Linked DNA regions of Parabacteroides chongii. The protein of the gene in region 2 interacts with the protein of the main gene of each other region in a pairwise test. Links are inferred from orthologs where the notes say so. Each region holds a gene or a part of one and is shown on either strand. Other genes may lie near its edges. The genes, in order: gyrA and gyrB.

Region 1 (16,853 bases), 2.0 Mb from region 2 along the record:
ATAGATTCGGTCGCATCATAAATATGGCAAGCGTAAGCGGTATCAAGGGAATGCCCGGACAGACTAACTACTCTGCGGCAAAGGGAGGAATTATTGCAGCTACAAAAGCTCTGGCCCAGGAGGTTGCACGTAAAAATGTAACAGTCAATGTTGTTGCACCAGGTTTTATCAAGACAGATATGGTAGAGGGACTCGACGAGGAAACCTTGAAAAAAACGATTCCTGCTCATCGCTTTGGAACTCCTGAAGAAGTTGCTGAAGCTGTAGGATTTTTAGCATCAAAAAACGCCGGCTACATTACTGGCAATATAATTTCAATCAATGGAGGACTTTATACTTAAAGATATTTGTCGCGTACAGGTGAAATTCAGCGAGATAGACTCTATGAAAAGGGTCTGGCATGGGACATATGTTACCTATTTTGAGGATGGACGTGAATCATTCGGACGACATTATCCAGGTATAGGCTATGCAGACATGCAACATGCCAATATTTATGCGCCCATTTATGATATCCATATCAAATATTATGCGCCCCTTGCCATAAATGAAACGGCCATCGTGCATACGCTTTATATCTACAAGCCGGGAGCACGGCTTGATTACAGTTATGAGATATATCGTGAACATGACCATATACTATGTGCCGTTGGAAGTACCGTACAGCTGTTTATCGATCCTAAGGGAAAATTAATGGTAGACAAACCTGATTATTATCAAAAATGGCAGGATAAATACCTGAAGTAGGTATGAATGATATTGTAATAAATAATGAATCAAAATCGAATAAATTTATGACAGAAAATGTCAAATCCACTTATAAGTCCAATGATACAGAAGAATGGCTCGATACCGTTTGGACACGTCCCATAGGTTATCAATGGGCACTTTTCTTCAAACGACTGGATATTCACCCAAATACAGTAACAGTTCTTTCAATGATCATCGGTACAGGATCTGCTTTCTTCTTTGCACAAGGTTCTTACCGAACAGAGGGAATGAATGGATTATTGTGTAATGTAATAGCCATATTATTATTGGCCTGGGCTAACTTCTACGACAGTGCAGACGGGCAATTGGCCCGTATGACGGGAAAGAAAACCCAACTCGGACGGATTCTCGACGGAGCTGCCAGTGAGGTATGGTTTATTCCTATCTATCTTGGTCTCGTCTATCGGTTCTATATTCATCACGAACTTGAGTTTAGCCTTTTGGGTATTGAGAACAATCAACAGAATACGCTGATCATTACATTGATACTCTTTGTATTGGCGCTGTACTCCGGTTTTGGTTGCCACAGCCGTCAATGTGGGCTTGCCGACTATTATCGGCAGATCCACCTCTTTTTCCTAAAAGGGGAGTCAGGTAGCGAACTTGATAGCTCGATCCAGCAGCAAAAAATATACAATGAAACACCCTGGAAGGGAAACTTACTTTGGAAAGTATTTCTAAAAACCTATGTAGGTTATACCAAAAATCAGGAAATACGAACTCCGAACTTTCAATTGTTGATGGAAAAGCTTCGTGAAAAATATGGAACAACAGAGAATATTCCACAATCTTTCCGTGACAAGTTTCGCTCACTTTCACTACCGATGATGAAATGGACTAACATTCTTACGTTCAATACTCGTGCCATCGTATTATATATTACTTGCTTGATTGATTTACCATGGATTTACTTCTTTTTTGAGATTGTCATAATGACAGCGATCTATTATCACATGCGTTTCAAACATGAAAAATTCTGCAAAGAACTATGTTCTCAATAGAATATTATACGCGTATTTCGGGACACTCGATAAAAAAGAGACTGTCGTACTTTTGTAATGTTTTGTTTAGGGGTAAAGTAGAAATTGATGATAGGATGTTGTAATGGGAAAAAAGATTGTTTTTTTGCTGATATCCTTGTTCTTCGTCTGGGAAATAAATGCTCAGAATACGACAATAAAGGGTATCGTAATCGATTCAATTACTGGAGAAGGACTACCTTATGTCTCTCTCATATTCAAGGGTACGACTATAGGAACAGCTACCGATGGTGATGGGAATTTTTCATTCTCAACTGTAATTTCAGCTCGGATACTGGAAGTATCGTATCTGGGATATGACCCGAAAGAGGTGAAAATTGCTTTGGGAAAAACAAATGACTTAAAAATACAATTGGCTCCGAACGGAATTATATTGAATGAAGTGGTTATCAAACCCCAAAAGGAAAGATACAGTAAAAAAGAAAATCCGGCTGTCGAATTTGTGAAGCAGGTGATTGCTTTGCGGGAAAGCAATAATCCTCGCAATCATGACTATTTCCGGTACGACCAGTATGAAAAAATGATCTTTGCAATGAATGATTATACTCCAAAACCTAAAAAGAACGGTAAGACTGGAAAATTTGATTTTCTGATTGATTTTATTGACACGTTGGATATAGGTACGACTATTCTTCCTGTTTCTGAAAAAGAAAAAGTCGGAACGGTTTATTATCGCAAAAATCCGAAGTCAGAGAAATTTATTGTGAAAGGTAACAAATCATCCGGAGTAGATGAAGTTTTTTCCCGCGACGGTATTCAGCAATTTCTGAATGAAGTGTTCCGGGAAGTCGATATTTTCAAAAATGATATACCTTTATTTCTGCAGAGATTTGTAAGTCCGCTTTCTACGATTGGACCGAACTATTATAAATACTATTTACTCGATACACTGGATGTGAGCGGGCAAAAATGCGTGGATCTGGGTTTTGTACCCTTCAATTCAGAAACATTTGGTTTTACCGGTCATCTTTACGTGACACTTGATTCTACCTTTTTTGTTCAGAAAGCAATATTCAATGTGCCTAAAGACATCAACCTGAATTTTGTATCCAGAATGACAATCGAGCAGGCTTTCGAACGTATACCGGATGGTACTCGTATTATCACAAAAGACGATATCAGTGTGAACTTTAAGTTAAATGAGAAAACTAAGGGAATGTATGCACGACGGTTGAATATTTACAGCAATCAATCCTTTGAGGAACCTGATGCTGAACAGGCCCGGATCTTTAAAGAAAGTGCACCTGTTATAACCTTGAAAGAAGCATATCAGCAGCCAGAAGATTTTTGGACAGACAACCGACCTGATGAAGCAGCTAAGAAAAATCCAAACTCGGTGAAAAATTTGATGGCGAAACTTCGTTCTGTTCCAGTTTTTTATGTAACAGAAAAAGTTGTTTCGACACTAGTGTCTGGCTATATCGCAACAAATAAAGACCCAATGAAAAGCAAATTCGAATTTGGTCCAATGAATACAACAATCAGTGGTAATTCTATTGAAGGTGCCCGTTTTCGTGTAGGAGGAACAACGACACCGGCATTCAACAAAAATTTATTTTTCGATGGTTACATGGCATATGGAACAAAAGACAAGAAGCTGAAATACAATGCTCTTGTAGAATATTCATTCAATGATCGTAAGGAGTTCCGCAAAGAATTTCCATTGAACTCAATCCGTTTTGAATATATGTACGATATCAATAAATTAGGACAACAATATATGTATACAAGTAAAGATAACATCCTTTTGTCAATAAGACGTCAAAAGGATACACGGGCTACGTATCTCCGTCAAGCTGAGTTGACTTATTCTTATGAACATTACAATGGCCTGTCATATAATACAATTGTACGCAACCGTCGTGAATATGCCACAGAATATGCTGTTTTCGATCGTATCAACACAGACGGAACCATCAGCTCTCTTAGACATTACGATATGACTGAACTGGAACTGAAGTTTCGTTATGCTAGAAATGAAAAGTTTTATCAGACACGCAACAATCGTATTCCAATTACATACGATGCTCTAATTTTTAATTTCAGCCATGTGATGGCCAAAAAAGACCTGCTAGGCTCAGCTTATGATTATCATCGTACAGATATTGGTGTTCAGAAACGTTTATGGTTCTCGGCTTTCGGTTATCTCGATATTATAACCAAAGCAGGAAAAGTGTGGACCAAAGTTCCATATCCGTTATTGATCCTGCCGAATGCCAATCTATCCTATACTATTCAGCCGGAAGCCTATACGAATATGAATGCGATGGAATTCATCAATGATGAGTATGCATCCTGGGATTTAACATATTATATGAATGGAAATCTCCTGAACCGTCTTCCCCTTATCAAGAAGTTAAAAGCAAGAGAAGTCTTTGCTTTTCGCGGTTTGTGGGGACATCTGACAGATAAGAATAATCCTGCGAAAGGGAGGGAGGGACTGTATCTTTTCCCTTATGGTTCTTATACATTGGGCAAAACTCCTTATATGGAAGCTAGTGTAGGTGTTGAAAATATCTTTCAGTTCCTTCGTATTGATTATGTATGGCGTTTGAATTATCGTGATCATCCAGGTATTCAAACAAAAGGAGTTCGCTGTACAATGAGACTGTCGTTCTGAATCTTTCATAATCATAATAGTTCCGTAAAAGAAAAAGGCATCCGTATTGCAGATGCCTTTTTTCTATACCATAGTGAGAAAAAGTTATTTCAGATTCAAAACACTTCTTTCTTCACCAATTCCAGACTTGTTGGAAGGAGTTGACTTACGTGTACAATAATCGAACTCTGCAGATTTTTCTCCGCTAAATGATTTCCATTTTAATTTCAGTTTAACGGTTTTACCTTGTGTGTCAGGCAGACTGTCCAGTTTGAACGCGACTAATCCATCACCTTCAGCACCGTAAACATCTCCATAAGCATTGTGGCGGAATTCTACCTCATAAGGATTAGCAGGATCCTGGTTTACCAATAAATTTACGAAATGAGCCTTATTACGATCTCCCCATAATGTTCTGAAACAAAGTGTCAGATAACCATCTTCTGCTATTGTCACCCAATCTTTAATCATTTCAACAGGATCAGCTCCATATACAGAGTCATTATCGACTCCCAAATCCGGAGCAGTTTGCTTAGTTAATATACTGTCTATCCAATTGATATGAACAGCTTTGCTATAACCTTCGCTAGGTTCGTTCACTTCACTGAAATTAACTAATGCTCTAACTTCCTTATTCCCAAAAGGAGAGGAGGTTATATTTGCAGGTAGCAAGGTTGTTGTGTCATCCAATTGCAGGAAAAATGAATTATCACTAACCGGCTTCACTGTCACTAGTGCGTTTGGAATCATATATCCATAATGATAGTCATCATTATCATCTAAACATGACTGAAAAGTCAGAGAAGTAAACAAAACGCCTGTGGCCATTAAAAATAATCTCAACGTCTTCATAGCTTATATCACTAAATTATTAATTGTTTATATGAAAGAAGATGGATAAGAGTTTGAAAATGCTGCAAAGAAGATTGATAAAATATATTAATAGCTCAATTAAAAACATTGTAGCTCTTGATTAAAGAAAATCTCTAAATAATTAAGGAAGATGATAGGGGTATTTTCTTTTTTTCTGTCTTATGTATGAAGTTGAATTTAAAAAGGAGAAAAATGGAAACAACAAAAAGAGAAAATCAAGTACCTATGTTGTGGTATTGGAGTGTTCCTGAAAACGGCATGGATATAGAAGATTGTGAGATGATAGCAAAGGAAAACCTTGTTAATTGTCAGATTAACAGGTATAGGGATATGCATATCGCATTTATTTAAAAACGAACAAATACAACGCAAAAAGGCATATGTCGTATCTTACCTGATACGACATATGCCTTTTTAGCTTTTATTAGCATACGGAAGCAAAACATATATAAATGACATTTTGTTATAATAGCGTATAAAATATAGTTCTTTGACGAAAATAGTTCTGTATATATGCTTGAAATAAGCAGGAAAAAATAACAGAAAATTAGTTAGTAGTCAGAACTAAATAAACCTTATCATTGTTATAATGATACACAGAGCTTAGAAGAAAGATTCTGTAATAATTATGTTAGTAGTATTTGTTTTTTCATATAAGTAGAGTTTGTTATTTGTTTGGTCCGTATGTAACTGTGAAGTTATATACGGATTTTTTATATAGTATAATTCGTTGTTTTACACTTTATCAATATAATATACTTTCACTACTACTTTTTATAATCACCATTATGTTTAATAGAAATATTTGAAATCTCTATCTCTTGCCTATTTTCTTGAATTTGAAACGCATGGAAAATACGATAGTCTGGAGATACACGGACAAAAAAATAGCCGTCTCGATTGTGAGACGGCTATTTTTTATATAATAAAATGATTATTATTTGTTCATTTCAGCTTCGATAGCTTCCAGTTCCGGACCCATGTTCAGATTATAATAGATACCTCTTAAAGCAATCATATATTCTGATTCATCAGGTTTTAATTCGTGAGCTTTCTGAAAATAAGGAAGAGCTTTTTTGAAAAGATCTTTAGCTACAGCTAATTCTTCCTGATATTTCTTACTATCATTGATCATATTAGCCTCACCTTGTTTGTTTACACCCTGGTTGTAATATACACGACCTAAGCTAGACAAAGATTCAGCTGATTCCGGATTGATTTCCAATGCTTTCTTGAAGAATTCTTCAGCCTTTGCATAATCTTTCAAACCTGTTTCATAAACGATACCCATCACATGATAAAGCTGTCCGTTCTCCGGATTCTTAGCAATAGCTGTTGTCAGATTTTCGATAGCCTTTTCATTCTGACCTGAACGAACATATGTATCGATCAAACTCATCAGATAAAAGTCTTCATTCGGAAATTTTACCAAACCTTCTTCCAATGTTTTTATGTGATTTACAGAATCACCTGCCTGTTGATATTCATAAGCCAGATACTGATAAACATCATTCTGTCTGAAATCTGTGTCTTTAGCACGGCTCAAAGCTTTGATAGCTGTAGGAGAATCACCCAGCTGAGTTGCAGCTACAGCAGCATAGAACTGAACTGTCATGAAAGTAGAGTCTTTCTCTGCAGTCTGAGTTCCTTCAAACATGGGTAATTCAGAGATTTCCAGATACTGATTAAAGAAATCATAAGCTTTCTTATAATCTTTCTGATCGAAATAGTAAGCACCACCGTTGAAATAATATACATGATCAGCACTCAAGATACTCTTGATGTCTTTTGTATATTTAGGTTTGATTTTACCTTTTTCATTAGGTAATTGATCCAGTTCGTAAGCTTTCTTGAAATAAGGAAGGATAGCGATCAATGCATCATACATAACCGGTTCGTTCGGCTGCTGTCCCAAAATCTGTTTTGTTCTTTCTGCACTAAACTGCTGATCTTCGATAAAACCTGCAACATACCATGTTTGAGCATCATCCTTTGATTCAGGATTTTCCATGGCTCCTTTGATTAAGGCTCTTGCTTCAGTAAAGTCAGCCTTGTCTCCTTTTGCAATACCCTGTGCTTCTTTAACGGCTTTCTTTTGAGCGAAAGAGGCAGAAGATGCTGCAACACATAATGCAACTGTTAACAATAATCGTTTCATTGTGATAGTAATTTGAGATTAATATTTCTATTTGTTTAAATTATTCATTTGTTGTCTCTTCAGTATCATTTGCGATATCTTCAGATCCTCCAAACCCGGTTAATTTTTCATTATTCTCATTCTGAGCATCCAGTTCAGCGTTTTCGTCATCCACCTCCTGCTCATCCGGTTCGGATAATACCTTACATACCGAGGCTATTTCATCGTTACGTTTACCTAAGTTGATCAGGCGTACACCTTGCGTTGCACGTCCGATAACGTTCAAGTCGGTAACTTTCATACGAATAGCAATACCGGACTTGTTGATGATCATGATATCATTTTCTACTGTAACATTTTTAATGGCAACAAGTTTACCTGTCTTATCTGTAATGTTGAGCGTCTTAACACCTTTACCGCCACGGTTCGTCATACGGTAATCTTCCACAACCGAACGTTTTCCGTAACCCTGCTCAGAAACAACTAATACCGTATCGGCTTCCTTGTCTTTGATACATACCATTCCTACAACTTCATCGGCAGGATCGTCATCCAATGTCATACCCCTTACTCCGGATGCTGTACGTCCCATTACACGAACAGCACTTTCATGGAAACGTATAGCACGTCCATTACGGTTTGCAATCAGCACTTCATTATTGCCGTTTGTCAAACAAACTTCGATCAAGCCGTCGTCTTCACGCAATGTGATGGCGTTTACACCATTCTGGCGCGGACGTGAATATGCTTCAAGCAATGTTTTCTTGATAACACCTTTCTTGGTACAGAACAACAGATAATGTGAATTGATAAATTCGGTATCAGTTGTCAGTTTCTTTACACGGATAAAAGCATTTACTTTATCATCCGGTTCGATATTCAATAAATTCTGGATAGCTCTACCCTTCGCATTCTTAGCTCCTTCAGGTATTTCGTATACTTTCAGCCAATAACATTTACCTTTTGCCGTAAATATCAGCAAGGTTGCATGCATGGATGCCGGATAGATATATTCTACGAAGTCTTCGTCACGTGTTACCGATCCCTTTGCTCCTACTCCGCCACGTCCCTGGGCACGGAATTCGCTCAGTGGCGTACGCTTGATGTATCCCATGTGAGAAATGGTGATGATCATTTCATCATCCGCATAGAAATCTTCCGGATTCAGTTCTTCGGAAGCATATACGATATCCGTTTTACGCTCATCGCCAAACTTTTCTTTTACTTCTTCCAGTTCTCCTTTGATAACGTCCATACGAACATCCTCGTTTTCAAGAATTTCTTTTAAACGGGCGATCAACTTCTCTATTTCTTCGTATTCCGCACGCAGTTTATCCTGTTCCAGTCCGGTCAACTGGCGAAGTCTCATTTCAACAATGGCACGTGCCTGAATATCAGACAGCGAGAAACGTTCCATCAAACGTTCGATAGCCTCATTCGGGCTTTTCGATGATTTGATGATAGCGATTACTTCGTCGATATTGTCTGAGGCAATGATCAAACCTTCCAGGATATGCGCTCTTTCTTCCGCTTTCTTCAGTTCGAAACGTGTACGACGGATAACAACTTCATGCCGATGTTCGATAAAAGCCTTGATCATATCTTTCAAGTTCAACTGTCTCGGACGACCGTTGACCAAAGCGATATTGTTTACACTGAAAGAAGATTGCAGTGCAGTCAGCTTATACAATTTATTCAGTACAACACCAGAGTTGGCATCACGTTTCACATCGACGACAATACGCATACCGTTACGGTCGGATTCATCGTTCACGTTGGAAATACCGTCAATACGTTTATCGTTTACCAGATCAGCTATATACTTGATCAATTCAGCCTTATTAACAAGATAAGGAATTTCGGTAATAACAATCTTCTCGTGATTGTTTTCTACTTCAATCTCTGCTTTACCACGGAGGATGATACGTCCTCTACCGGTTTCAAAAGCTTCTTTTACGCCGGCATATCCGTAGATCGTTGCACCGGTCGGAAAGTCAGGAGCTTTGATATATTGCATCAATCCTTCTACGTCAATATCTCCACGAGCGTCGATATAGGCAATACATCCGTCAAGTACTTCGGTCAAATTGTGTGTCGGCATATTTGTAGCCATACCAACAGCAATACCCGAACCTCCATTTACCAGCAGATTAGGAATACGGGTCGGCAACACAGTCGGTTCTTTCAGCGTATCATCAAAGTTCAGCTGAAAATCTACTGTATCCTTCTCGATGTCCCGGAGCATTTCCTCGGCAAGCTTACTTAATCTTGCCTCCGTGTAACGCATAGCGGCAGGACTGTCACCGTCCACAGAACCAAAGTTACCTTGTCCATCGACCAATGTATAACGCATAGACCATGTCTGTGCCATACGAACCATTGCGAAATAGACGGACGAGTCGCCATGTGGATGATATTTACCTAAAACTTCACCAACAATTCTCGCAGATTTTTTATAAGGTTTGTCGGATGTATTTCCCAATTCATTCATTCCAAACAAAATACGACGATGAACCGGTTTAAAACCATCCCTAACATCCGGAAGGGCACGTGAAACGATGACAGACATTGAATAGTCAATGTATGCCGATTTCATTTCCTCCTCGATGTTAATCTTAATAATTCTGTCTTGATCAACCATTTAGTTTTATATTAATTACACTCAATATCTCATCTTTTAAAAAGTGCACTAAGGTAAGGCTTTTCCCTGTATCACGAAAGTTTTTATGCTGAAAAAAATGTTTTTATTCCGCATCCGGGGGAAACAGCTCTTTTTTCAAAAAAGTGTTTCATCCTAATGGAACAAGTGTTTCATCTAGGAGAAACAACTGTTTCACCCTAGTGAAACACTATTCTTCTGCCGTACTTTTACCGGATAGACAAGGAGCTTAATAAGGATATTTAAGCACTTTCTTCATTTTTCTTAGGAATAATGGCATGAATTTTGTTAGATATATAGAGAGAGTTTACTAACTTTGTATTCACATACATTATTTATAAAGAGAAGGATTCATTTTAATATGAAAAATAATTATTCGAAAAGGCTTATTGACGTTATAGAATATAGCCGCGAAGAGGCCGCCAGGCTTCAAAACAGCTATATCGGGCCGGAACACTTAATGCTTGGTATCATCCGCGACGGTGAAGGTAAAGCCATGCAGTTATTGCGTGATTTGCATGCCGACGTATTCGATATAAAGAGAAGAATTGAGCAGGAGATCAAAAATACATTTGAGACAGAAGAGGCCGAACTGCATGATATAGCGATCAGTAAGACAACAGAACGTGTTTTACGTATGAGCATGTTGGAATCCCGTTTGTTCAAGACAGACGAGACCGGCACGGAACATTTGTTGTTGGCCATCCTGAAAGAAGAGTTCAACGTAGCCGCCAAAGCACTGAGCGAAGCCGGTATAAACTATCGTAACGTATACAACAACCTGGTTGGCGGAACCGACATGAACCGCATGGAAGAGCTGGAAGAGATCGACGAGATCAGCGACGGTTACACAGATGATGAAGACGACGAAGATGAAGACTTCTCTTCCCGCAAAGAGTCTCCCCGCTCCTCTTCCGGAACCGGAGCCGCACAACCGAAGTCGCCAAACGATACACCTGTACTGGACAATTTCGGTACAGATATGACACGTGCTGCTGCCGAGAATAGGTTGGACCCGATCGTCGGTCGTGAAAAAGAGATCGAACGTCTGGCACAGATATTAAGCCGTCGTAAAAAGAACAATCCGGTACTGATCGGTGAACCGGGAGTTGGTAAATCTGCTATCGTAGAAGGACTTGCCCTACGTATTATCCAGCGAAAGGTATCACGGGTATTGTTCGACAAGCGCGTGATCAGCCTGGACATGGCTTCTATCGTAGCCGGAACAAAATACCGCGGACAGTTTGAGGAACGCATCAAAGCCATCCTGAACGAACTTTCGAAGAACCCGAACATCATCCTGTTCATCGATGAGATCCATACGATCGTAGGTGCAGGATCGGCTTCCGGCTCTATGGATGCGGCCAACATGCTGAAACCGGCCCTGGCACGTGGTGAAATACAATGTATCGGCGCTACGACTTTGGATGAGTATCGTAAGAACATCGAGAAAGACGGAGCTTTGGAACGTCGTTTCCAAAAGGTGATCGTCGACCCGACAACAGCCGAAGAGACATTGCAGATATTGAAAAATATTAAACCGCGTTACGAAGAACATCACAATGTGATCTATACTGACGAAGCCCTCGATGCTTGTGTAAAGCTGACAGAGCGCTATATCAGCGACCGTAACTTCCCGGATAAAGCGATCGACGCCCTGGATGAGGCAGGTTCTCGCGTACATATATCTAATATCACCGTTCCGAAAAGCATCGAAGAACTGGAAGCAAAGATAGAAGATACAAAAACAGAAAAACTGGCAGCCGTGAAGTCTCAGAATTTCGAACTGGCCGCAAGTTTCCGTGATAAAGAGCGTCAATATCTGCTGCAGTTGGAAGCCGCAAAAGCCAAATGGGAACAGGAATTGCAGGAGCACCGCGAAACAGTGGATGAAGACAAAGTTGCCGAAGTAGTAGCCATGATGTCAGGCGTTCCCGTTCAGCGTATCGCTAAAGCTGAAAACCTGAAACTGCTGGAAATGGCAGAGAACCTGAAAAAGCAGGTAGTCGGCCAGGACGATGCCGTTCAGAAGATCGTAAAAGCGATCCAGCGTAACCGTGTCGGTCTGAAAGATCCGAACAAGCCGATCGGTACCTTTATGTTCTTAGGTCCGACAGGTGTAGGTAAAACTCACCTTGCCAAGAAGTTAGCAGAATACCTGTTTGACTCGGCAGATGCTTTGGTTCGTATCGACATGAGTGAATATCTTGAAAAGTTCGCGGTTTCCCGCCTGATCGGTGCACCTCCGGGATACGTAGGTTATGAAGAAGGTGGTCAGTTAACAGAAAAAGTTCGTCGTAAACCCTACTCTGTCGTATTGCTGGATGAGATCGAAAAAGCGCATCCCGATGTATTCAACCTGTTGTTGCAGGTACTCGACGAAGGTCGCTTGACTGACAGTCTTGGCAGACGGATCGACTTTAAGAACACTATTCTGATCATGACTTCCAATATCGGAACACGTCAGTTGAAAGACTTCGGTCGTGGTGTCGGATTCAGTTCGCAGGCTGCCGGTGAACCGGATAAGGATTTCTCACGCAGCGTAATTCAGAAAGCGTTGAACAAGGCGTTCGCTCCGGAATTCTTGAATCGTGTCGACGACATCATCATGTTCGACCAGCTTGATAAAGATGCAATCCACAAGATCATCGATATTGAGTTACAGGGACTTTACAAACGTGTTTGTGGTCTGGGTTACGAATTGGTTCTTACCGATGAGGCAAAAGACTTCATCGCAACGAAAGGCTACGATGTACAGTTCGGTGCCCGTCCACTGAAACGTGCTATCCAGAAATACCTGGAAGATGAAATGGCAGAACTGATCATCCGTGCTTCTGTAGGTGAAGGCGACAAGATCGTTGTAGACTTCAACAAAGAAGAACAGAAAATAGTAACATCCGTAGAAAAGAAGGAACAGGAATAAGCCGTTTCTTCCGGTAATAAAGTCAAAATGTCAGATAGAACCTATCTGGCATTTTTTTTGTTTATATCGTAACGTCAAACGAATAGTATAACATAAAAATATAAATAAAATGGCTAAACAAGGAAACATAGGTGTTACAAGCGAGAACATCTTCCCTATCATTAAAAAGTTTTTGTATAGTGACCACGAAATCTTTCTTCGTGAATTAGTGTCAAATGCTGTCGATGCTACTCAGAAATTAAAAACACTGGCATCTGTCGGAGAATTCAAAGGCGAGCTGGGAGATTTGGCAGTCCATGTAAGTTTCGACGACAAGATCATCAAGATTTCCGACCGTGGTATCGGTATGACCGCTGAAGAGATCGACAAATATATTAACCAGATTGCTTTCTCTGGTGCTGAAGAGTTCGTAGAGAAATACAAGAATGATGCAGCAGCTATCATCGGACATTTCGGTCTGGGTTTCTATTCTTCTTTCATGGTTTCAAAGAAAGTGGAGATTGTCACCAAATCTTATAAAGAAGGTGCTGTTCCTATGAAATGGAGTTGCGACGGTACACCTGAGTATACATTGGAAGAAACACAAAAAGACGATCGCGGAACAGATATCATCCTGTATATCGATGATGAAAACAAAGACTTCCTGAATAAAGACAAGATCAACGGCTTGCTGACAAAATACTGCCGGTTCCTTCCGGTTCCTATTGCATTCGGTAAAAAACAGGAATGGAAAGACGGTAAATATGTCGATACTGACGAAGACAATATCATTAACGAGATCACACCGGCATGGGTTCGCAAACCGACCGATATGACCGATGAAGATTATAAGAAATTCTACCGTGACCTTTATCCTATGTCAGAAGAACCTCTGTTCTGGATTCATCTGAATGTAGACTATCCGTTCAACCTGACAGGTATCCTGTATTTCCCGCGTATCAAGAGCAATCTCGACCTGCATCGCAATAAGATACAGCTCTACAGTAACCAGGTGTTCGTAACCGACTCCGTAGAAGGTATCGTTCCTGAGTTCCTGACACTGTTGCATGGTGTACTTGATTCTCCGGACATTCCTCTGAACGTTTCCCGTTCTTATCTGCAGAGCGATCAGAATGTGAAGAAGATATCCAACCACATCACCAAGAAGGTGGCCGACCGCCTGGAAGAAATCTTCAAGAACGACCGTCCTCAGTTTGAAGAAAAATGGGATAGTCTGAAGTTATTCATCCAGTATGGTATGTTGAGCGACGAAAAGTTCTATGACCGTGCTGCCAAATTTGCTCTTCTGAAAGACGTGGACGGCAAATACTACACATTCGAAGAATACAAAGCACTGGTTGAAACGAATCAGACGGACAAGGACGGCAACCTGATCTACCTGTACACAACGAATGTAAACGACCAGTACAGTTATATCCAGGCTGCTAAAGATAAAGCATACAGCGTATTGATCATGGACGGTCAGCTGGATGTGCATGCCATCAGCCAGATGGAACAGAAGTTTGAAAAGACTCGTTTCGTCCGTGTAGACAGCGATACGATCGACAATCTGATCCGTAAAGAGAATGTTGGTCAGGTAACATTGGATGAAGATCAGAAGAATGCCTTGCAGGAAATGTTCAAGAGTCAGTTGCCGAAGATAGAAAAGACAGACTTTATCGTTACTTTCGAAGCATTGGGTGAAAATTCAAATCCTGTCATGCTGACACAGAGCGAATATATGCGCCGTATGCGTGAAATGTCTGCTATGCAGCCGGGTATGTCATTCTATGGCGAAATGCCTGACAACTACAACCTGGTACTGAATACGGATCACGAACTGGTTAAGAAAGTACTTTCGGACGAAGAACAGAACTGTGAAGAAAGGCTGAAACCGATCCTGGCAGATCTGAAAGGTTGGAAAGCTCGTCAATCAGATCTTCGTGATGCTCAAAACAACAAGAAAGAAGAAGAGATCACTTCTGAAGAAAAAGAAGACATGACGAATACGAATCATAAGATCGACGAACTGGTTTCACAGCGTAATGCCATCCTGGCCGAATATGCTGCTGGCAACAAGTTGGTCAGCCAGTTGATCGACCTGGCTCTGCTCGCCAACGGCATGCTGAAAGGCGAGGCATTAAGCCAGTTTATCAAACGTAGCGTCCAGTTGATCGGATAAGTTCATCCTTTTTAACTGAAACGTCACAAAAAAGATAAAAGCCTTGCAGTTTGTAATGTATAACCATCCGCGATAGCGTATTGTAGCCTGCCTGTAGAAATATTAACCTTGCCATAAAAATAAAATTATGGATAAAGTTAAACTCTACAGGCAGGTTTTTTCTGCTTTTAAAGAACTATGTGCTTCAGGAAAGCAACCAGGTTCATTTAGTGATTATTGTCGGGAACATGGGGTGTCTCAATGTCAAATGCCAATTGTTCTCAAGGGTGAATTCCAACAGGTACAAACTATTACAGGATATAGAAGACTAACAGGGAAAGGCCTCCTTTACTCTCAAATTTACGATGATTTTAAAGAACTGTGTGCTGAAGGAAAACAACCGGGAACATTCCAAAGTTTTTGTGACAAACATGGAGTAACCCGTAAGCAAATACACAATTATCTTAACTCCCACAAACTAAAGGTTGTCGGTTTGCCCGGATACTCGGAACCGATAGGGCATAAACGAGAACAATACCAGGAAGTACCTTTTGAAGACATTATCTTTGAAGAAGCAGGTTTTCTTCCCTCCACCCTTGACCGTGTTATAACAGTGAAAGTGGATGGACACGTAACTGTCAGTTTTCCCTCTGACACAGATATTGATGTTATAGCAAAGTTTGCCGACAGGACAAGAAAGGAGGCAGGTTATGTGGGGGCTTGAACAGGGTTTGCGATTATGGGTATGCCCATCTCCGGTATCAATGCGTTATGGTATACGCGGACTGACACAAAAGGTGTGGTCATGGAAAGGCCATTCACCTGCCTCAGGTGATGTTTATGTGTTTTTCTCACGTGACCGCAAGACCATGAAGGCTTTAAGATGGGATGGCGATGGATTTTTAATGTACACTAAAAGATTGTCGCAAGGGCATTTCAGAGAAGTCGCCAAAAAGATGATACGAGTGTTCGCCGGCTTCAGTGGGACGATTTTTATATGTTGATGAGAGGTCTGACGCCTGTAAAGGTTACAGTCGAAAGTCGCTTCAGAATGGCCGTTAAATAGTATTTAATGTATTGACAATCAGCAATAATAACACCTATTAAAGTTGCCTGTATCAGATATTTTTCATATCTTTAGAGTATGAAAAAAGATGAACTGATAGAACTGTTACAACGCCAAATCGACTTTCTTCAAGGGAAGTTAGATGTGGCACTGAGTTCTAATCAGTTCGCTTACTTTAGCAAATGAAAAACTGATTGCAACCGTAGAAGAACTGCGCAAACAGATAATCTCGCTGGAGGATGTGGTCAAAGGAAAAGGTGCAGAACTAAGCAAAGAGAAGGCTGCACGTAAAGCGGTGCAGCGTTTACAAGGTTCATCCTCTGAAATGCAGGCAAAACCGATAGAAGCTGTTGCCGGGCAGACAGAGCAGAAGCCTCAAAGAAAACGGACTAATAATGGTGCTAAAAGAAAAACTCATCCGGAGTGTAAGGTTGAAATTATCGAGGTTGAGCCTGACACTCCTGACTTCAGAGCTGAGTTGGCTACATTTATCGGAACATGTGAGGTGGTACGGTATGAAATGATACCAACACGCTTTATCAAGAAAATATACAAGATAAAGAAGTATGTTCAGGATGACAAGGTCTTCAAAGGAATGGCACCTGTAGCGCCTCTTTTCAACTCTCAGTATACGGCATCTTTTAT
Region 2 (16,581 bases):
GGGTACGGAAACAGGCGAAGATGACCTGAATGAAAACCTGGTAAAGACACTGGACGTTTTCATCTACGGGGAAGAAGAGAATGCCTGCTCTTTCTATCAACATATCGACTTGGCTTCCGGAACAGCGGTAAGCGGGGAATACCTCGTCACCTTGAGTGCTATGCAGGAGCAGTTCAACCGGAATAAAGCATACGAAACATATGTTGTGGCAAATTATTCACAAAACATTCCGGCCAACGGCTTTACACGTACCGAATTGCAGGCACAGGCCGTTTCATCCCTGGATCCCGATAAAAAACAGGATAGTTTTATGATGGACGGAACTTCCGCTCAGATACTGAATGACGGTGTGATAGTGAACAAGGAAATCAGTGTACCCTTAAAAAGGGCCGCTGCTAAAATACGGGTATCGACAGCTTATACAAATGGTTTTACAGCTTCCTCAGCCGGAACTATCAGCAAGAAACTATATAAGTATGCAACCAACGCTTCCGTAGTGGAAAGTGGTGGACCTGTCGTTCCTGAACTACAGAACATGGCTGGTTTTACAGACATCTCCAATGGAATGGGATCGGACAAAATCATTGTCTATTCCTATCCGAACGACTGGAGCCTTGATCAGCTGAATGAAACCTACCTGATCGTGAATATTCCGGCAACCGGTCCCGATGGAAAAGAGCACACACAGAACTATTATAAAGTACCTGTGAATTTTCGTCTCCCGTCCGACGACACGGCAAACCCGTCCGAAGAACAGGAAGCCGAGCGTAATGCCCTATACAAACTGGAACGTAACCGTCTATATGACATCACAATCCTGGTTGACCAGCCGGGAGCAGAAACCCCGGAATCGGCCAAAGAAATCAAAGCCAACTATACGATCAAAGACTGGACTACCAAAGAAGTTTTAGTTTCAGTAGAAGGATTCAACTTCATATACGTAGAACAGACAACCATATCGTTGCCGAACCGGACCAGTTTTACAACGACATTCCAGTCTTCTACCCCGGATGTTGAAATAACCGACATCACCGTTAACGGAACAAGTATAACAAACGGGACTAACGGAGTGGATATTACCTGTTCACAAGGAGTTAAGTCAGGAAACATTGTTGTAAACAGTACGCTTCCGGAAAACTTTGTGGCTAAAGAGATTGTATTCACGGTAAAGAACGGAGTTAGTCTGACAGAACAAGTCACAGTTACACAATATCCGGCTGTATACCTTAGCTCCGATATCTCAGCAGAGACACCGGGCGGCAGCCAGGGACAGAATAACAAGAAGATGTATGTGATCGGTTCTTTTGTCGCCGACTTCTCATCGTTGCCCGATCCTGATGAATTTAATGAAGATTTCGGCAGCGGCTATACGCATTATGCAGCCAATCCCGCACTGGGACGATCGTATGCCGAATACATTAGAAACAATGCAGTCCTGGGTTATCCCCTGAGAGATGCCGGCAATGAAACCATCGACACCGAAGAGAACAACCGGCGTATCTCTCCCCGCGTGATGCTGGCTTCGCAGTTTGGCGTGACGACATCGGACAGTTATCTGAATTCCAGAAACAAATGTTCGACCTATGTTGAAAGGGATGAAACGACCGGTGAAACTTATTCGGACTGGCGTATGCCGACACTGGCTGAAGTATATCTGATCGATGTACTCCAAAACATCAAGGCCGCCGAAGTAAAAAAAATCCTGGAAGGGAGCTGGTATTGGAGTGCCAGAGCCAGTGCGACCGTACAATTCATGGATCCCCGTGTCGGAGGCGGCAACGGTTTCAACCCGTTACGTTCTTCTGTACGTTGTGTGAGAGATGTCAAATAATAAAAGATGGAAGTTATGAAAAATGTTATCATATATTTAATCGCTTCATTCACTTTATTCGCCTGTCAGGACGAATATGAAGTGGAGAAGCCCGGTATTCCCGGCAAGGCAACCCTGAAGGTTTCCGTGAATATCCCGGAATACAGGATTGCCACACGTGCCGCCTCCTTCGAAAATAATCTTTCGGATGTCTGGTTGCTGACCTTCGACATGAACGGGTTATTTATCGAACGCGTTCATGCAACCGGGCTCGACAGCCAGGAAACAGACGGCGTCGGTAACGGTTCTTTCAAAGCGGAAGTATCCGAAGAAACCAGGATCATCCATGTGGTAGCCAATTACGACAACTGGTCATCATTCGATGATAAAGCGTTCGTCGAAAAAGATGAAAAGGAGCTTATGCCTGCCTTATACGGCAGCAAGATGGTTTTCTGGGGAAGAAGCGAAGTTTCTTCTTTAGATTCCCCTCTGAGCGTAACCCTGTTCCGTAACCAAGCGAAAGTGACGGTTCAGAACGAAACAGATAATTTTACGGTCACCGGCTACGCACTGGCTAATATTGTTGCCACAGGTACTGTTGCTCCTTTCAACCCGGATATGATATCGAATCCGTTCACTATTCAGGATGATATAACAACCCTGCCTTTGGGAACCCCGTCCAGGACAGCCCAAAGCGAAGCCGACTGTAATTTGGAAGATAAATACATGTTCGAAAATCCGAACTATTACGAAGATCAGTCTTTCCTTATTATTAAAGGACATCTGAAAGACGGACCGGAGTTATATTATAAAATACAGTTCCTCGACAACAACAAGAGACCGTATACGATTGTCAGGAATTTCCAGTACAAAGTGATCATCAAGTCCTTCAACGAGAAGGCAAGTGGCAGTACCTCTTTTGAAGATGCCAAACAAGCGGAAGTATCCAACAATATCTACGCCGACATCTTCAAAGATTCGCCGTCCATCTCTGACAGCGATAACAACCGGCTTACCGTCAGCCGCCTGAACTTCCTGTTCACCCAGGGAGGGACATTGAATGTAACTGCCCATTATACAGAAAACGAAGTTCCGAACGACGGAGAGATCAGTGTATCCGTTCAGGAAGACAGAGGAAACATCATCAGCGGCTTGTCATATGACGGGAGCGGGAATATAACGGCACGTATTGCCCGGGTATATGCCGGACAGAATGATGCAACCCTCTCAGTCAAAGCCGGCAAGCTTTCCCGCACGATCACAGTCACTTCGAGTACGCTGTATAGTTTCAGTCCGACAAGTTTCACACCGGAGTTGTATACCAATAAAGATCAGGATATCACCTTGTCTTTCCGGATACCGGATGGAGTACCCAATTACCTGTATCCGCTGAAGTGCGAGATCACAACAGAATATCTGTATCCGACCGATCCGAACAAGAACCTGCAGATCGACTTTGTAAACGGAGTATATAAATATGTGTACTGGGCAGAAGACCCGGGAGTAAAAACACTGAACTTCAGGACAAGCCTGGACAACAGCAACGAGACAGTCACCATCGAGAACGCCTATTTCAAGACGGCAGAGATCAACCTGGTATCGCGTCAGTTTGAAAATGTATCTGTCAACAACGACAACATCGTCGTTTACGGGGAAGGAAATCCGGCAACACTCAAGTTTACTATTCCTCAGTATGCAGATTATCCACCGGAATATCCGCTCACCGTCTTCGTTGCCACGACAAAGTTGACGACATCGCAAGCCGGATGGACAGCCGTAAACGGAGGATACAGTTACACCTACAACGAAGCACCCACCGGAGAACAAAGCGTAGAGTTCACTTCTACAGAGAACGACAGCGGCGAACAAATAACGGTTAGCGCACAGGGATTCAGTAATGCGACGATCAACGTAGATAACCAGTTGAACAGGAATACGGCTACATCAGGAGAGATTCGTGTTATTTCAGGCGGGAGAACATATACCATACCGGGTTATACGATCTCATCGTCCGACAGGAGCATACTCGATTCATTCAGGGCCAATAATGCCAGCAACTACAACATTTCCGTCAAAGCCGGCTGTAAATTATCAGACACAGTTTCGCTGACAACGAGCTCCTATACAGGCACATTCACCGTCAGGGAATTATTGTCCGGACAACGACTGAATCTCCAATAAGAAATGGGAATATTATCAAGGGGTATTTCCGGTTAAGCAGAAGGACCGTATCTGAAGCAAAAGCTTAGGTACAGTCCTTCAATATTTTAACCCGGTAGTCTCGCCGGGAATCGAACCCGGATCTAAAGTTTAGGAAACTTCTATTCTATCCATTGAACTACAAGACCGACTTTTGTATAAGGTGCGGCAAAAGTATAATCTTTTCCTCAAACTGGCAAGTATTCAGGCGGTAATCTGATCAATCAAAAAGACTTTGCATCACCGACAGGGATTTTATTTCAGGAAACTCCGGCAGATGCAGGCGGTAATATTCAACAATACGGTTGATTACTCCTACCCTGTCCTGACGGGAAAATGAATAAAGCGACATATTCTCAAAGCTTATTTTCAGCAACCGGGCAAAAAAGAGGCTCTCTTCACGAGTCAGATAATGCCGGTGCATAGGGACACGGTCCACAAAGACACCGTTCTGCATATCGAAATAGCAACCGGCCGAATAAGAATCGGCATTCGGATAAATACCCAGGTAATGTAGCAGGCGAAGCAGAAAGACCAGATGGAAATTCGCCACCCCTTTGTCGGCATACTCCAGCAAACGGATCGACTCATATAAATAATCGAAAAGCCGCTGATCCGGCTCCGTATCCTTTACGACCCGAAACAATACCTCCGCCAGGAAAAGAGCCAGTACATTCTTCACCGGATTACAGAACACTTCGGTCAGCGGATAACAGAGTTTCGTTTCACGTATCCTGTGCAAGTCACGTTTATTCAGATGTTCCACCTCCATCTCCAGTACGGACAAAGGCATGAACAATGCCTTGGAAACGGTCGACTTCTTTCCCCGGCTGCGTGCAACCAGATAAGAAGCACGTCCGAACGCCTCCGTGTACATATATATAATAGAGTACTTATCGTTGTATGGAATAGCATGCAGGACGATCCCGCGCGTTTTACATAGCATATCTTCACCGCTTTATGACAGACAAAGGTACAAAACAACAAACTATTTACGATATTTGCAGGTTATAATAGTATAAATACATTTGAGTTATGTTAGATCTTACTACCCCGTCGCTTTTATTTTCAGCCATATCACTGATACTATTGGCCTATACCAACCGTTTCCTTTCATACGCCAGCGTAGTCCGCACGTTAAAGGAAAAGCACCAGCAGACACACGATCCGAAGGATATCGCCCAGATCGCGAACCTTCGCAAACGGCTTTATCTGACCCGTTCGATGCAGATACTCGGCATACTCAGTCTGCTGCTATGCGTGATTTCCATGTTCTTCATTTATATTTCATGGCAAATCATCGCCGCCTGGATATTCGGTATCGCTCTGCTGCTCCTGGCGGCTTCCCTATGCGTATGTATCTGGGAAATAAACATTTCCGTCAAGGCTTTAGAAATACATTTACAGGACATAAGTTCTAAATAGAAGTTAAAACAAGAACTAACATTAAATTTTCTCATGAAATGTTTTGGTAGTTCAGAGAGAACATCTATCTTTGCACTCGCAATCGGGAAATCAACAATCCCAGAGCGCTGAAAGTGAGAACTTTGACATGATGGCCCATTCGTCTATCGGCTAGGACGCAAGATTTTCATTCTTGAAAGAGGGGTTCGATTCCCCTATGGGCTACAATAAACAAGATTAAAAAATTCAATAAAGAATAGCTAAGAAATGGCAAATCACAAGTCATCTATCAAGAGAATCAGACAGACGAGCGCAAGACGTCTACGCAACAGATATCATGCAAAAACTGCAAGAAATGCAATGCGTGTACTGCGTGCAACTGAAGACAAGAATGAAGCTCAGGTATTATTACCTAAGGTGTGCTCTATGCTGGATAAGCTTGCTAAGAAAAACGTTATTCACAAGAATAAAGCTGGCAATCTGAAATCCAAGTTGACAAAGCACGTTAACAAACTTGCATAAGGATATTTCGGCCCATTCGTCTATCGGCTAGGACGCAAGATTTTCATTCTTGAAAGAGGGGTTCGATTCCCCTATGGGCTACTTTACAAGCGGTCGGGTTCATACGAATCCGACCGCTTTTTGTTTACCCTCCCACCTGTCGCATTTTTTGCTATTTTCACACCTCTTTTACCTACTAAGTCGATTATTTTCACTACATTTGTTAGCATTTTTAGATATATAGAAATTTAGTGATTTTAAAGGATAGAAACTCATGAGTGAAGAAATGAAGAATACTTCCGGGGAATACTCTGCGGACAGTATTCAGGTACTTGAAGGGTTAGAAGCAGTACGTAAAAGGCCATCCATGTACATTGGTGACACCAGTGAAAAAGGTCTCCATCATCTCGTATACGAAGTTGTCGACAACTCGATAGATGAAGCGTTAGCCGGATTTTGTTCCCAGATCGATGTGGTAATTAACGAAGACAATTCGATCACAGTATCGGACGACGGTCGCGGTATCCCAGTAGATTTTCATGAGAAAGAAGGTAAATCAGCTCTGGAAGTAGTTTTAACCGTTCTACATGCTGGTGGTAAATTCGATAAAGGGACCTACAAAGTATCCGGTGGTCTGCACGGTGTGGGTGTTTCCTGTGTGAACGCGCTATCCACCTATTTAAAAGCAGAGGTACGCCGTGACGGGAAAGTACACATGCAGGAATTCTCTTGCGGTAAACCGTTACATGGCGTGGAAGTGACCGGACAAACAGAAACAACTGGTACAACTATCTCCTTCAAACCGGACGGCAGTATCTTTACAGTTACAGAATACAAATACGATATATTGGCTACTCGTCTGCGCGAACTAGCTTTTCTGAATGCCGGTATTAGCTTAACACTGACAGACAAACGCGTAATCAAAGAAGACGGAACCTTTAAATCGGAACTATTCCGTTCTGAAGAAGGCCTGAAAGAATTTGTTCGCTACGTAGACCGTTCCAAAGAATCCCTGATCCCCGATGTGATCCATATCGTAACGGAGAAACAGGGTATTCCCGTAGAAGTAGCTATGACATACAACACTTCTTTCAACGAAAGCGTGTTCTCGTATGTAAATGATATCAACACAATCGAAGGTGGTACGCACCTGGCTGGTTTCCGCCGTGGTCTGACACGTACACTGAAGAAATATGCAGAAGACTCCAAACTACTGGAAAAGGCAAAAGTAGAGATCCAGGGCGATGACTTCCGTGAAGGTCTGACAGCCGTTATCTCTATTAAGGTTGCTGAGCCACAGTTTGAAGGACAGACCAAGACGAAGCTGGGTAACAGTGAAGTGACAGGTGCTGTAGATCAGGCAATCGGTGAAGCTCTTAGTTATTATCTGGAAGAACATCCGAAAGAAGCGAAGATTATCGTTGAAAAAGTTGTCCTGGCTGCCCAGGCACGTCAGGCTGCCCGTAAAGCACGCGAACTGGTTCAGCGTAAATCGCCGATGACCGGTGGCGGACTTCCCGGCAAGCTGGCAGACTGTTCTTCCAAAGACGCTTCTATCTGTGAGTTATTCCTGGTCGAAGGGGACTCTGCAGGCGGTACGGCTAAACAGGGCCGCGACCGTGTGTTCCAGGCTATCCTGCCGCTCCGCGGTAAGATCCTGAACGTAGAGAAAGCGATGGACCATAAAGTGTTCGAAAGTGAAGAAATCCAAAACATCTTCCGTGCTATGGGTGTTACTATCGGTACAGAGGAAGATCCGAAAGAATTGAACCTGAGCAAGCTCCGTTACCACAAGGTGATCATCATGACCGATGCCGACGTGGACGGAAGCCACATTGCCACTTTGATCCTTACGTTCTTCTTCCGCAGAATGCGCGCCCTGATCGAGAACGGATATGTATACCTGGCTACTCCTCCCCTTTACCTGTGTAAGAAAGGTAAAGTCGAAGAATACTGCTGGACAGAACAACAACGTCAGGCATTCATCGACAAGTTTGGTGGAGGTAATGAAAACCAAATACACACGCAACGATACAAAGGTTTGGGAGAAATGAACGACCACCAGCTGTGGGATACGACCATGAATCCAGAAAACCGTACGTTGAAACAGATCACGATCGACAGCGCAGCAGAAGCTGACCAGATATTCTCCATGTTGATGGGTGAAGACGTAGGTCCGCGCCGCGAATTCATCGAGGAGAATGCTACATACGCAAATATTGACGCTTAAGTTAATTGAAAATTGAGAATTGAAAATTGAAAGTTAAAACTTCTATTCAATCCTCAATTTCAACACATTAATTTTCAATTATCAATTTATAATTTTCAATTATGCTAGTCCGTCGTCCGAGTTTAGAAGCCCTGTTCAGGGAAGTTGACAATTTCAGTCCTAAGAAAGAAAAACTTCAGCCTCCCCGTATAGGAATATCTTCAAACCGGAAAGACGGACTTTCCTGTATAGCGGAGACTTATGTCCAGTCCGTTCTGATGGCTGGAGGTGCACCGGTACTGATCCCGGTTATCACCGACCTGGAAGCCCTTACAGCGATCGTTTCCAGTCTGGATGGGTTACTGATGAGCGGAGGAGGAGATCTCAACCCGCTTTATATCGGGGAAGAGCCGATACCGCAGTTACAGGATGTGGATACCTTCCGCGATGAGTTCGACCTGATCCTGCTCCGATTGGCAACCAACCGTCAGCTACCTGTTATGGGTATCTGTCGCGGACATCAGCTTATCAATGTAACTTTCGGCGGCTCTGTCTACCAGGATATTTATTCGCAACATGCAGGTGGCGTGTTCAAACATAGCCAGGCAATGCCCCGCGAACAAGCTTCACATTCCGTCCGTATCACCGATAGCTCTTCCCGTCTTTTCGAAATATTGAGAAAGGAACCGGATGTACTGGTCAATTCCGTACACCACCAGGCGGTAAAAGAGGTTGCTCCCGAATTCAGGGAAACAGCCGTTGCTCCCGATGGTATCAACGAAGCGATGGAGCATCCCGAGAAAGAGATATTCAGTATCCAATGGCATCCCGAAGCAATGGCATCCAACGGTGACGAACTGATGCTCGAATTATTCAGGCATCATGTAGAAGCAGCACGCCTGTTTAAAGAGGCTAAACGTATCCACAGCCGGAATGTCATACTCGATTCCCATACCGACACCCCGATGATCTTTCCCGACCAGTTCAATATCGGTCAGAAAGAGGGCGGTAAAGTGAATCTTCCGCTTATGGAGGAAGGCATGGTAGATGCAGCCATCATGGTTGCCTATATCCCGCAAGGGAAACGGGACGACGAGTCATTGCAGCAAGCTACGGATTTCGCCATGAACCGCTTGAACGAGATCCATCGCCAAATGGAAATAAATCGCGGCAGAATGAATATCGCACACACTCCACAGGAAGTATGGGTAACAAAAGAGGCCGGGAAAAAAGCGATCATGCTGGGAGTGGAAAACGGATATGCCATCGGTAAAGACATCCGGAATATAGCCCGCTTCAAAGAACTGGGTGTCAGCTATATCACACTCTGTCACAATGGAAGTAACGATATTTGCGACTCCGCCCGCGGAGAAGCCGAATGGGGCGGTCTTAGTCCTTTCGGGAAAGAAGTGGTTGCAGAAATGAACCGACTGGGCATTATGGTGGATGTATCGCACGCTGCAGAAAGTACGTTCTACGACGCACTGGAAGTTAGCGCACTGCCGATCATTGCCTCACATTCTTCAGCGCGTGCTTTATGCAACCATCCGCGTAACCTGACCGACGAACAGCTGAAAGCACTGGCCGCCAAACAGGGAGTCGTACAGGTTTGCCTGTATAAAGGATTTATCAACGAAGATGCCGAAAAAGCATCGCTTACCGATGCCGTCCGCCACATCAATCACATAGTGGATCTGATCGGCATCAATCATGTAGGCATCGGTTCCGACTTCGACGGCGACGGTGAACTGATCGGGTGCCGGGCAAGTAATGAACTGATCAACATCACCGTACGTCTTTTGAAAGACGGATATAGTGAGAACGATATTGCAAAGATATGGGGAGGCAATCTGCTGCGTGTCATGTCACGTGTGCAGTCAGCCTATAACGGATAAACAAGAAACAAAAAAACAGATATGATGCACATTCTGTATATTGCCCTGCTGGCATGTTCATTAGCAGCATGCAGCCAGGCCAAAAACCAACAAAAAGAGAATACAACGGTGAGCCAGGCAGTACCTCAAACAAATACGCCGACATTCGATGCCGACAGTGCCTATACATATGTAGAAAACCAGGTCAAATTCGGTCCGCGTGTACCTAATACCCCGGCCCATAAAGACTGTGGCAATTACCTGGCGTCCGAGCTGAGACGTTTCGGTGCAAAAGTATACGAACAGGAAGCCACCCTTACAGCTTATGACAATACAGGACTGGAAGCAAAAAATATTATCGGTTCTTATAATCCGGACAACGACAAACGCATCCTGCTATTCGCCCACTGGGATTCACGTCCTTATTCCGACCATGATCCCGATCCGGCAAATCATCGCAAAGCGATCGACGGTGCCGACGACGGTGCCAGCGGTGTAGGTGCCTTGCTGGAAATAGCCCGCCAGATCGGACAGAAAGATCCGGGAGTGGGTATCGACATCATCTTCTTCGATGCTGAAGATTACGGAACACCGGAGTTTGTCGATGACTACAAAACCGATACCTGGTGCCTGGGGACCCAGTTTTGGGCAAAGAACCCGCATGTGCCGAACTATCGTGCCGACTTCGGTATCCTGCTGGATATGGTCGGAGCCAAAGATGCCACCTTCTTCAAGGAAGGAACTTCTTTAAAAAAGGCTCCCAATATTGTTGATATGGTTTGGAGAACAGCACGCGACCTCGGTTACGGCAAATTCTTTATCAACGCAACGGGAGGCTACATTACCGACGATCATCAATATGTGATCGAAGGCCGTAACATTCCTTGCATCGACATCATCAACTACGATCCGGACAACGACCACGGCTTCGGCTGGTACTGGCACACACAAAAAGACAATATGGACAATATCGACCGTGAAACCCTCAAAGCCGTAGGGCAAACGGTCCTGGAAGTAATATATAACCGACAAAAGAAATAATACAAACGATGACTATCAACGAACTTCAGGACAATGTTATTGAAGAGTTCTCAGCCTTCGACGACTGGATGGACAAGTATGCGTTGCTGATCGATTTAGGCAACTCACTTCCCCCGCTGGAAGAAAAGTATAAAACAGAAAGTAACCTGATCGAAGGTTGCCAGAGCCGCGTGTGGTTACAGGCGGATTATGAAGACGGTAAGATACTGTTCAAAGGTGAAAGTGATGCCGTGATTGTGAAAGGTATCGTTTCGTTACTGATCAACATCATATCCGGACATACACCGCAGGAGATACTGGATACCGACCTCTATTTCATAGAAAAGATCGGTCTGAAAGAACATCTTTCCCCTACCCGTTCCAACGGGCTGGTAGCTATGGTCAAACAGATGCGTATGTACGCACTGGCTTTCCGGACAAAAGAACAAGGATAATTTATAAAAGCAGCTCAACAAAAGTTTTCAGAAATAAATCCTTCATTCCTTCATCTGCAATATAACTAACTGATTTTATATCATTTACAGATGAAGGATTTTTAGTATAATGAAGGAAGCATCCTTTTTTTCGGATTAATGCTTCATTATCCTACCAGAGATTAATACCTGTTTAAGTTTAATCCTTCAGGCAAAAAGTGAGGCGTAGGCAATAAGCAATAACGAGCTGTCTAATTACTTACTATCCCATAAGTTAGCTATTCTTTCTTGTTTGTCAATTGTCAAACGCTTGTAGCACATTAGTCGAACAAGCGTTTGACAGCTGACAAATAAGCGTTCGATAATTGAAAAACAGAAAAAAAGAAAGGACAATTGACCTAAGAAGTCACTGGCTATGTATCAAAATAGAATAGGCAAACTGATAGCCTGTCGGTGGATATCCAGCCTTTTCATTGTATCAGATGCGATCATTTATGAACTAAAAAATGTGAAATACAACAAAAATTCTTCATTCATATAATATTCCTTCATCCATAAAACAACCACAATCAAGTGATTAATTATATAGATGAAGGAATGAAGGATTTATTTTCGAAAACTTTTTTATGCTGATAGCTCTGTCATTCCGGGGCAAGCCCGCCAAGACAGGTCCTATTCGGTTATCTCAGTCCCATAATACGGTTTAACCTCATCATTAGACTTATAGACATAATAAGTCGTCGGATTTGTATACGGATTATTGTAGTGGTAGATAGCAGGATTGGCATTCAATTCAGCCTGGTTCCAACCAGGAGTCCAGCCTACATATACGCCATCCATATCAATACAATGCTGGTAACGTTCACAGTTCGTTCCTTTATAAGCACGGTGGATACCCACTTCCAGGCGTTTGGCATCAAAATAGTTGATACCCTCACCCCAAAACTCGATACCTTTCTGGAAAACATACTCATCCAGGAAAGCATCTGCAGTAGTTGCCGTACAGGTATAGGTAGAATTACGTGTCTTCACGATATCCTCCAAAATGGCTGCAGCTGCAGGTACACCGGATGTATGAAGTGCTGCTTCGGCTTTCAGGAAATACATTTCTTCGATACGCATGATCGGATAATCAATTGCACCACCAACCGTATGTGTCCGGTAGTCCCCGTTATGCGGACGGAACTTCATATTGACGTACAACCACGGCCATGACAGGAAACCGTTGGAAGAGTTGATACGGGCACGGATCCATGACGCAGAACTGTTATACTTATATTGGTATTTGTCAGGACCGAAACCGGAATAATCGTCATTCCAATCACTTTGAGTCGTACTGGTACTTACGTCGTTTACCGACCATTTATTGTTGATAAACTTGCCGTCTGCATCTTTCTCCACCAAGTACGGCTCTCCTTCTTTCTGATTCTTCGATTCATAGAAGAAGCTAGGATCCAGCCATGATTTCTTACGGAAGTCATTATCCGAAAGACGTTCATACCATTTGCGGTCGAGCGAACGGCCGACACGCCAGCCATACACACTGAATGTCGTCTCTGTTCCAAAGATCATGGCAAAAGAGAACGATTCGTTATTACCTGTGGCAGCTGTCGTATTACCTTCAGAAATAGAAGTCGCCCACATCCATGAGTTTTGCGAATTACGGTTATTGAAACCATTCACAGGGTCTGTCCATTCTGCTTCCGTCAGCGGCGTACAACCGGCTACAGAAATAGCCTTATCTGCAAATTCTCCGGATTTCTGCCAATAAGATGCTTCATCTTTATAAGTTGCAGAAGTATTCACACGTGAAGCCAAATTGGCATAAGCACGGGCATACAATCCATACACAGCAGCCAGGTTAGGTTGGGTCTTATCCGTACGGGTATATCCGTTCAGATAGGTTTCCGCCTGTTGCAGATCACTCAGGATCAGGTCATAAGCAGCATCTACCGTTGCACGCGGGTTATTGGATGCTTCTTCCGATGTGGTCTTTTCGGTTACGATAGGAACACCCAGGTTCGTCAAGTCGTTTTCAGGACTTACATAACTGAAACGGCTGTCGGTAGGCTTCTTGTACTCCATAATCTGAACCAAATCCAGATAATAAAGGGCACGATAGGCATAGCTGATTCCCAGATATCCCTTTTTCGTATCATCCAGATCGTTCACGTCGATCATTCTGATAATATCATTTACATTCTTGATGTAAGAATAATACAGGTAAGAAGGGTACAGTCCGCGATTTGATCCCGTAGCACTTACAGCGCCATTACAATAAGCCCCCATCGTATTATAACCGTTTGCTCCGGAACAAACAAACTGGGTCGTACTATGTTCAAGCATCGCACGCATACTGCCGTAAGAAATCATTTCTATACCGCCGTCCTCATTCTTATATCCGCCCATCGAAGTATAAATAGAGTTGACCATCCCCTCCAAAGCCGACTCCGAAGCCTGTATCTGATCATTCAGCACATATTCTGTCGGCAATGTTTCTTCGATACAGCTACTTAAACCCACAAGAGCCGCTGCAGCCAATAAAATCTTATATTTCTTCATGATGTTTTCTTTTTTATGTTTAGAATGTCAATGAAATACCACCCGAGATAGTACGTATCGGAGAATAAAGTTCCGGATTACTATACCCTTTCAACGTATAGCGAGGATCGAATCCCTGGCGTGCCGAAAAGTAGAACAGGTTTTCACCCGAGAAATAGACACGTATGTTCTGGATATTATATCTCTGAGTCAGACTGGAAGGCAAGGTGTATCCCAGGTTGATGTTCTGAATATTCAAATAGCTTGCATTCGTAATGAAGCGGTCTGAACGCGGATTCTGTGAATACTTTTCTGCAAACTGCAAACGCGGAACAGTTGTGTTGGTATTCTCCGGAGACCAGGCATTCAACATATCCTTATGCCAGGTTGTAGCACTGGTTGTACTGGTATGCATCAATGTCTGATAAGTATAATCGTATGCCTTACCTCCCAACTGATAGTTCAGGTTGATTGAAAAGTCAAAGCCACGATAGGTCAAAGATGTTCCCAAACCACCATAGAAAGAAGGAAGAGCATCGCCAATCAGATAATCGGTTGCCTGGCTCGAATCTTTTGTTGTCTCCTGTCCTGTCACGTTTCCTGCATCATCGAGGATATCTTTATAGAACAAAGACTCTCCTGTTTCAGGATCCAGACCGGCAAACTTAGGCAAGTACCAAGTATACAATGAAAGACCTTCGGCAACGAAATATTTATATTTAGATACGAACGACTTATCCAGGTTGACATAACCGTTATAACCGTCCACCTTGGTTGTCTTGATTTCATCCGGCAAAGTCAACACTTTGTTCTTTACATGGGAGATATTGAAATTAACGTCCCATTTGAAGTCCTTGTTTCGGATCAGAGTACCCTGCAATACCAATTCGAGACCGGCATTGCGCATGTCACCCAGGTTTATGAAATAACTGGTGTAACCGATAGAAGGAGGTGTATTCAAGGAGAACAGCATATCACTGGTTTTCCGATAGAAGTAATCCAGACTACCGCTCAGGCGACCGTCGAAAAGATCGAACTCAGTTCCCACGTTCCAGTTGGTGTTGGTTTCCCACGTGATATCACTGGAGCCTTTCTGACGCCATTGGAAAGCAACCTGGTCATCATTGTTTACCACTTTATAAGAGTCGGCATACAAATAATCGCCGATATTATCGTTACCCTGTGAACCGACAGATGCTTTCAGCTTCAAGGAATTAACCCAGGGAGCATTAAAGAAAGCCTCCTTCGAAATAAGCCAGGCACCGCCGACCGACCAGAAGTTACCCCAGCGGTGGTCTTTCGCAAAACGTGAAGAAGCATCACGACGATAAGACACCGAACCGAAATACTTTGCATCGTAATTATACATGGCACGGAAGAAGTAACCTTCGTTATTATAAGAATTGGAATAAGAATAGGGATTATTATTCAGATTCAGAAGGGTTGCCAATTCCCTTGTATTATCGATACCGAAATTACGTCCGGAAGCGCTCAACGATTCATATTTGTAATTATAATATTCATGACCGATCATAGCACTTACGTCATGTTTGCCAAATTGTTTGGAATAATTCAACAACTGTTGCGTATTATAAGTAAAAGTACGGTAAGAGGCTTTTGACAGATAACCGTTATCGGAAGAACTGGTATAATAATCGACAAAAGGACTGGTAGCATAAGTATAACGACGGTCGTAATCATAGGCATTGGCATTAAATGTGAATGTCAAGTCCTTTGTCAGATTCACATCGGCATAACCGCTGGCAATAAACGAGTTACCGGTTGTTTCGTCCGAGCGATATTTATTGGAGAAAATACAGTTGCCACCGACACCTCCGGCACGACTCAGATCGTAAGCTTGCGCGAAGTCATACATCTTCTCACCCCATTGATCGATCATGATGTTCTTGTTCTCATCACGGAAATAAACAGGATAAATAGGAGCCTGGGTCTTTATCGTGCTCCAAATGGTTCCAGTACCGATCGTTCCTTCGGATGTCTGACTGTAATTATATTTGGAATAGTTGAAGTTCGCTCCGACTTTCAACCATTTCTTTGCCTGGTAATCCAGCTTTGCACGTGCCGTCAAACGTTTCTGTGAAGAACCTTCCTGAATACCATCCTGGTCCAGATAACCGACAGAGGTATAATAATTAATACGGTCGGAAGCACCGGAAACCGACACATTATATTCCTGGCGGAAACCGTTCTGCAAACCGATCTCTTCCCAGTCGTCAGCCTGTAGCCAAAGTTTCTTTCCATTATAATCATAAAGAGTACCCATTGTCGCTCCCGGATTCATGACACCGCCTTGCTGGATAAAATCCTGTCCCTCCGGCACTGAATAAACCATATAACCCGGACCTACACCACTGGAAGAACTGGTCAGATGCTGGTTTGCCAAAGCATGGGCATCATTGGCAGACATACCGCCACCAGCTTCTGTTATATAATAGTTATACAACATCTTATAATATGTTTCGTAGAACTGCTGGGCATTCGTGGTCTTATAATTTTGAAGCCCATTGGAGTTTGCACCCCATTTAGCATCTACGGTCACTTTAGCATCCCCATTCTTACCTTTCTTTG

The links.
Region 1: the proteins of gyrB (region 2) and gyrA interact in binary tests that used the Escherichia coli proteins (3 or more experiments, as listed by UniProt). The link is inferred for Parabacteroides chongii from one-to-one orthologs.

The regions. Positions count from the first base shown.
Region 1 is NZ_CP120849.1:4,477,851-4,494,703, reverse strand. The notes cover bases 7,272-10,426. They hold gyrA (DNA gyrase subunit A), read right to left. Parts: upstream 10,062-10,426; coding sequence 7,482-10,061; downstream 7,272-7,481. Other genes in these bases: P3L47_RS16920 (tetratricopeptide repeat protein), read right to left, coding at 7,272-7,441. In the rest of the region: flexirubin biosynthesis SDR family reductase FlxB, read left to right, coding at 1-341; P3L47_RS16945 (acyl-CoA thioesterase), read left to right, coding at 322-747; P3L47_RS16940 (CDP-alcohol phosphatidyltransferase family protein), read left to right, coding at 795-1,772; P3L47_RS16935 (DUF5686 and carboxypeptidase-like regulatory domain-containing protein), read left to right, coding at 1,876-4,431; P3L47_RS16930 (NigD1/NigD2 family lipoprotein), read right to left, coding at 4,516-5,262; P3L47_RS16925 (hypothetical protein), read left to right, coding at 5,476-5,634; more of P3L47_RS16920, read right to left, coding at 6,221-7,271; P3L47_RS16910 (ATP-dependent Clp protease ATP-binding subunit), read left to right, coding at 10,441-13,002; molecular chaperone HtpG, read left to right, coding at 13,112-15,163; P3L47_RS16900 (hypothetical protein), read left to right, coding at 15,291-15,866; IS66 family insertion sequence element accessory protein TnpB, read left to right, coding at 15,853-16,146; tnpC (IS66 family transposase), read left to right, coding at 16,450-16,853. UniProt on the Escherichia coli protein: A type II topoisomerase that negatively supercoils closed circular double-stranded (ds) DNA in an ATP-dependent manner to maintain chromosomes in an underwound state.
Region 2 is NZ_CP120849.1:2,518,366-2,534,946, reverse strand. The notes cover bases 5,784-8,666. They hold gyrB (DNA topoisomerase (ATP-hydrolyzing) subunit B), read left to right. Parts: upstream 5,784-6,188; coding sequence 6,189-8,144; downstream 8,145-8,666. Other genes in these bases: P3L47_RS09385 (gamma-glutamyl-gamma-aminobutyrate hydrolase family protein), read left to right, coding at 8,246-8,666; rpsT (30S ribosomal protein S20), read left to right, coding at 5,784-5,935. Outside these bases: fimbrial tip adhesin FimD, read left to right, coding at 1-1,831; P3L47_RS09425 (hypothetical protein), read left to right, coding at 1,847-3,991; DNA repair protein RecO, read right to left, coding at 4,230-4,955; P3L47_RS09410 (DUF2721 domain-containing protein), read left to right, coding at 5,045-5,434; more of rpsT, read left to right, coding at 5,681-5,783; more of P3L47_RS09385, read left to right, coding at 8,667-10,018; P3L47_RS09380 (M20 family metallopeptidase), read left to right, coding at 10,040-11,038; P3L47_RS09375 (SufE family protein), read left to right, coding at 11,047-11,472; P3L47_RS09370 (RagB/SusD family nutrient uptake outer membrane protein), read right to left, coding at 12,124-14,013; P3L47_RS09365 (SusC/RagA family TonB-linked outer membrane protein), read right to left, coding at 14,033-16,581. UniProt on the Escherichia coli protein: DNA gyrase negatively supercoils closed circular double-stranded DNA in an ATP-dependent manner to maintain chromosomes in an underwound state.